2 regions of the Solibacillus sp. FSL H8-0523 genome follow, and region 2 is predicted to be linked to the other one. Evidence: predicted binding sites of a transcription regulator. Region 2 holds the regulator's gene; the other holds the start of a gene.
What was found. The regulator CtsR, encoded in region 2, represses protease genes until heat stress. The targets are predictions, from matches to a motif close to ATGGTCAATAAAGGTCAAACA.

Region 1: a site for CtsR is predicted at 1,110-1,130, ahead of clpP (ATP-dependent Clp endopeptidase proteolytic subunit ClpP). Genes of this name have one in related genera too.

The regions. Positions count from the first base shown of each region.
Region 1 is NZ_CP150291.1:3,461,140-3,464,353, forward strand. It holds gene NSQ62_RS17310 (basic amino acid ABC transporter substrate-binding protein) at 1-200, opposite strand, end outside; tRNA gene NSQ62_RS17315 (tRNA-Arg) at 965-1,036, opposite strand; gene clpP (ATP-dependent Clp endopeptidase proteolytic subunit ClpP) at 1,221-1,811, shown strand; gene NSQ62_RS17325 (HPr family phosphocarrier protein) at 2,090-2,347, opposite strand; gene whiA (DNA-binding protein WhiA) at 2,455-3,214, opposite strand, start outside.
Region 2 is NZ_CP150291.1:4,084,235-4,087,448, forward strand. It holds gene NSQ62_RS20595 (ATP-dependent Clp protease ATP-binding subunit) at 1-109, opposite strand, end outside; gene NSQ62_RS20600 (protein arginine kinase) at 99-1,199, opposite strand; gene NSQ62_RS20605 (UvrB/UvrC motif-containing protein) at 1,196-1,729, opposite strand; gene NSQ62_RS20610 (CtsR family transcriptional regulator) at 1,741-2,205, opposite strand; gene NSQ62_RS20615 (DUF4870 domain-containing protein) at 2,380-2,685, opposite strand; gene NSQ62_RS20620 (acyltransferase) at 2,806-3,018, opposite strand.

The sequences.
Region 1 (3,214 bases), 620 kb from region 2:
GCTAAAATTTCCGCATCTAAGCCGACAACATTCCCTTTATCATCTAAATATTCAAAAGGTGCGTACGTTGCCTCTGTTCCCGCTACGATTTTTGTATATTCTTTCGCACCCGATGATTCCTCGTCAGAACCACACGCTGCTAAAATCATTGAAGCAACCGCAATTGGTGCTACCCATTTAAAAAGTTTTTTTGTATTCATTATGAATATCCTCCTGGATGTAATATTTTTTAAGTAACTAATGACATGTTCAATTATATTAATTTCACAATTAATATACAACATTTAATTTTTAAAAAATTGATTATTATTACATAAAGATGAATTTTTATAACAAATACGATAAGTTTTTTGCATAAAATTCAATAATTATTCATATGCCTATCATTACAATCAAATAAGCTAGTTCATTTCCCAATTCCATTTCAACATATGCTTGGCGTGATTACCAAAACCTTGTCACACATTAATACCCCGGAAAAAAAGTCTACAAAAAAGACTATTTCAAAGTAGTTACTCTGAAATAGTCTTTTTCATTTAGCATATTTAACTTCTTTATTTCTTGGAGTGAGAACGAAAGAAGGGTAAAAAGAAACGGTACAGTGAATCTTTTTACCCTACATAAAATTCATTCTCCGTTATAAAATAAGCCCTCTACGCTTACTTTTAAACAGATATAAAAAAATAGATTAAAGCAGTAAAATGGTGCCCACGAATGGACCTGATGATAAACGTGCATTTGGTTTTTAATTGCGCACAAATAAAAGCAATCATCCTAAATGCGACATTTACTAATGTACTCATTTTCTACATAATTATCAAGCTTTATTTAATAAAAAAATAGATTTTCATTAATTTTTTTTAAGTTTAATTTATTTACGAACGGGAAACCTAATAGTGTTAAAAATTACCTTAACAAATTTTAGTACATAGGAGGAGAAATTGTCGAAGTAGATGGCTAAAAACGCCCTCGGAGGGAATCGAACCCCCAGCCTCAGAACCGGAATCTGAAGTGTTATCCATTACACCACGAGGACATGGTTAAATTTATTCAGCTTTATCATTATACAAAGTACATCGGTTCATTTCAAGAACAAAAGACGGACTTTATATTTGACCAAAACTGACTAATGCGTGTATGATAGGTTTACAGCTGAAATACTTTCCAATTTTCAGCAAAGGTATACGAAAATAGGCTTTAACAAAGGGAGGATTTTTTCAATGAACTTAATTCCTACAGTTATTGAACAAACAAACCGCGGCGAACGTGCATATGATATTTATTCACGTTTATTAAAAGACCGTATCATTTTATTAGGGAGCGCAATCGACGATAACGTTGCTAACTCAATTGTAGCACAATTGTTATTCTTAGAAGCGGAAGATCCAGATAAAGATATCTTCCTATACATCAACTCTCCAGGTGGTTCAATCACTTCTGGTATGGCGATTTACGATACAATGAACTTCATCAAACCTGACGTATCAACGATTTGTATCGGTATGGCAGCTTCTATGGGCGCATTCTTATTATCTGCTGGTGCAAAAGGTAAGCGTGTAGCTTTACCAAACGCCGAAGTAATGATTCACCAACCACTGGGCGGTGCACAAGGGCAAGCGACGGAAATTGAAATCGCTGCAAGACGTATTTTACACTTACGTGAAAAATTAAACCGCATCATGGCTGAAAACAGTGGTCAACCATATGAAACATTAGCGCGCGACACAGAACGCGATAATTTCATGACAGCTGAACAAGCTAAAGAATACGGTCTAATCGACAAAATCTACGATCGTAACCCTAAAAAATAATAATTAAAAGCGGCAGAATTTCTTCTGCCGCTTTTTTTTGACGAAAGGCGCAGAAGGTCCGAAAAGTGTTACTTTTGCGGACAGTGCTTCGTTCGTGTATTAATCAACCGCTTTAGTGTGGTGCTTCTGCGGTAGTCGGAAGTAAGAACGAATGCTAAGAACGTCACATCCTGTGACAACGCATTCATCACCAGCATCGTCATGGCCACTATCCTCGGCGCAAAAAGGGCTTGACCAGAATGCTTTCTGGACAAGCCCTTTTGTTTACGCTTTCAAAATTAGTCTGCGTTTTCGATTAGTACTTGTAATGCCTGAATCGCTTTTTCTTCGTCATGTCCATCTGCACTTAACGTCACCGTTGTACCCTTTGCTACCGCTAAGCTCATAATGCCCATAATTGATTTTGCATTTACTTTTTTTGTACCTTTTTCTAAAAAGACATCTGCTTTATAACGATTCGCTTCTTGGACGAATAGTGCAGCTTGTCTTGCTTGTAAACCTGATTTTAGCTTGACCTCTACTTGTTTTTCGATCATCTTGAAATACTCCCTTTCACAACCGTACATCGCCTTATTTATTTCATCTTATCGAAATTATCGGAAAAGAACAACAATAGAATGCAATATTTCAAAAAACAACGTCTTTAAATCTGCTCTCCGCGGCGAAGTGCATCGGCGATTTCATCGATTTTACGTAAACGATGATTCACACCGGACTTACTCACAACACCTGTTGAAACCATTTCTCCTAGTTCTTTTAACGTCACATCTCGGTACTCCACACGTAAGCGTGCAATTTCTCTCAATTTTTCTGGTAGCTGATCTAAGCCGATTGCATTATCGATAAAACGAATATTCTCGACTTGACGTAGTGCCGCGCCAATCGTTTTGTTTAAATTGGCTGTTTCACAATTGACAATTCGGTTCACACTGTTACGCATATCACGAACAATGCGAACATCTTCAAATTTCAGCATAGCCGACGTCGCACCTGCCAAATTTAAAAAGTCCGAAATTTTTTCAGCTTCCTTTAAATACGTTACAAATCCTTTTTTGCGCTCAATCGTTTTCGCATTTAAATCAAAATGGTTCATCAAGTCAGCGAGTGCTTCCCCGTGCTCTTTATAAAGCGAGTACACTTCTAAGTGATACGAAGAAGTTTCCGGGTTATTGACCGAACCACCTGCTAGAAATGCACCACGTAAATACGCACGTCGCTGCTCGTTTTTTGGAATAATAGACGGAGAAATCGTATGATTGAACTCAAACGAATTCGAGACGATTTCTAAATCCGCTAAAATTTCTCGTGCACCTTCACGAAGACGGCAAATATAGACGTTATTTTTCTTGAGACGCATTTTTTTACGTACTAATAACTCAACATTATAAGGATAGAGCTTTTTA
Region 2 (3,214 bases):
CAAGTAAAATATGCTCTGTGCCAATTTCTTTATGCTTAAGGCGAATTGCCTCTTCTTGCGCTAGTTGTAATACTTTTTGAGCACGCTGTGTGAATCGATTAAACATCATATGAACCCTCTCCTTTTTCCCCATCATTACTTGCTTGTTCTTGTAACTTTTCTTGTAACAGCTTCGCGCGGTACATATCGCGTTCTGTTGCTTGCAGTGTTGTACCGACATATTGCTGTATAAGCCCTGGCTGCATGATTAACATACATTCATTTAGTTTGCGTTGTGAAATTGGTTCAAGTAACCCTAAACTTACCCCAAGACGGACGTTGGATAAACAACTTGCTGCTTCCTCGCTCGTTAATATTTTGGCATATTTTAATGTGCCTAACGAACGACTGAGCCGGTCCTCTAACACGGACGGCGCTCGCAGTAATAGGTTTTTACGAGCAAGCTGTTCCTTTTGAATAATTTGCTCTACCACTTTTTCAAGCTCTTGCAAAATATCTTCTTCGGATTTCCCTAACGTAATCTGGTTGGAAATTTGGTAGACATTTCCTAAATTGTCACTTCCTTCTCCATATATACCCCGGACAACCATTCCTAATCGTGTGATCATTTGAATTAATGCATTCATTTGCTTTGTTAACGTTAATGCTGGCAAATGCAGCATTACCGATGCGCGTAAACCGGTACCAACATTGGAAGGACAGCTCGTTAAATAGCCATAACGCTCTTCATAAGCAAAATCAATAGACTTACTTAAGTAGCGGTCTACGGTCTTCGCTTGGTCATATGCTCGCTGTAAATCCATTCCTTGTGCCAAGCTTTGAATGCGAATATGATCTTCTTCATTTACTAATATGCTAATGGATTCATTTTCTGTTAAAAAGAATGAACCAATTTTTTTGCGGCGGGCTAAATTCGGACTGATTAAATGCTTTTCCACTAAAATTTGACGCTGTAATTGTGGCATATCTTTAATTGAAAAATACGAAAAATGATATGGATTTTCATTGTCCACGGTTAATAATGCGTTCATTAATTGTTCATCTATTTGCTCGGCATCCTGCTCGGTAAAGCTAATTGGAAAGCGAACGTTCGCAATATTTCGAGCGAGTCGAATGCGCGTACTAATGACAATATCCGAGTCACTTTCAGATTGCATCCAGCTTGGATTAGCAAGCGTTAAAAAATGCTCGATGTTCATGCGCGTTCCTCTCCTTTTTTAACTTTACTTTCAAGTGCTCGAATGTCATCACGCAAGTGTGCAGCATCTTCATAACGTTCTTCTTGAACCGCTTCTTGAATAGCGGTACGAAGTGCGTGAATTTGTTGTTCAATTTTTTCTTTTGATGGCACATCTTCAACGTAACCTACATGCTTTGTACCTGCTTGGATTTTTTCGAGAAGCTGTGGTAATTGCTCACTAAATGTCTGATAACAATCGCCACAACCAAATTTACCTTGCTTTAAAAACTGGCGGTACGTAAAGCCACACGTTGGACATGCCTTTGTTCTCAAAGCACTTGTTGGCGTTTCCTTTTTCGTAAGCGGAACAAAATTAAACCAATTTGTTAGGAGCTGCTGAAGTGAGGCGGGCTCTTCTGATACTTCAAACTGAAACGGGTGAAATTGTGCAGCACATACCTCACAATACTGGCGCTCCATTTGCTGACCATGCTGGACTTGTGTCACCGTTACATTCGCATGGCGCTGTTTACAATGTTCACATATCATATTAAACACCTCTATTTTTCAAAAGAAATCGTGTGTAGCATCGCACGCATCAATCGTGCGCGTACTTCATCACGTACAGGTAAACCGAGTTGCAGTGTTGTGCGATCCATCGCTGCTTTCATCAAGCCGGCTTCTCGCTCACTAACAATATCTTCGTCTAATAAGCGGTAAATGATACGCTCGGCATTGGTTTGTGCAATTGCCCCACCGATTTGCTCTTCGATTTCATCTAATACATTTTTCTTTGAGTGGATGGTTACACGCAAAATTCGAATATAACCACCACCACCACGCTTACTTTCTACAAAATAACCATGTTCGGTCGTAAATCGTGTATTAATGACGTAATTGATTTGTGAAGGGGCACAAGCAAATTGCTTCGCTAGTTCATTACGCTTAATTTCAATAAGCCCTTGCCCTTCTACTTCAATAACTTCCTTCAAATACCCTTCAATTATGTCAGATATATTCCTCATGCTGTCCTCACCTCTCACTCAACTGACTTTGACTATCTTTGACTTAAATATACATTAGCTGTTTTTCGAATTCAAATAATCACTCTCTAAAAATGCTTTTCCCACATTCCGTCAAAATAAATCGCTTGAAACAGAAAAAACTGTAAGGAAAAGTTTTCCCTACAGTCTTATACCTTATACCCAGCGACCAACGATTGGATAGTTCCAATCTTCATCCATTAACGCTTTGACGATACCAATTACTGGTGCAATCCAGAAAATTAAAAGGAACACTAATAAGAATGGTAAGCCGATTAATACAATCGTTAATACGGCTGCAATGGCAATTAAAATACCAAATACCACTTGGAATAATAACGCTTGAATGGCTGTACGTTTCACAGCATCTTCTGAACTAATTAAGAAAAATATAATTGGCACTAAAAATGGAGCAAAGAACGCACTCGCATGAATAATGATTTTTGACCATTTTGATTCCATTTGAAATCATCCTCACTTTGTTTTGTTATCTTATTTACGAATGAATGCCACAAAAGTTTCACAAACTAAAAAAATCTTAGGTTTCTTATACCCAAGATTTTTAGAAAGTATGTATCCAGTTTAATACGGTCCACGATCATTCGGATTGTCTTCCGCTTGAGGGAATAAAAAGTAAGAAATAACCGCAGTTAAAATACCCGCACCAATGACAATGAAAATACGGTCACGGCTTGCCACTTCTTGATAATTGTTAGCTAACATAATGTATGAAGCAATCGCTACCCCTAACGATATCGGTATGACGAACTTCAAACGTCCTTTATAAAATTTCATCTTCACAACGCCCTTTTCTAAAAAATGAACTCAATTTTTATATGTTCTATCATACATGGCTTGAAATTAAAATACAAATACAGGTAAATTTTGAATTTATACTAAAATAATACTGATATTCAAATTCATCGAAAGTTTCAAATTAGCCCTTTTTTAATAACGCGAAATATTCTCATGAAGTGTACTTAGACGTTTC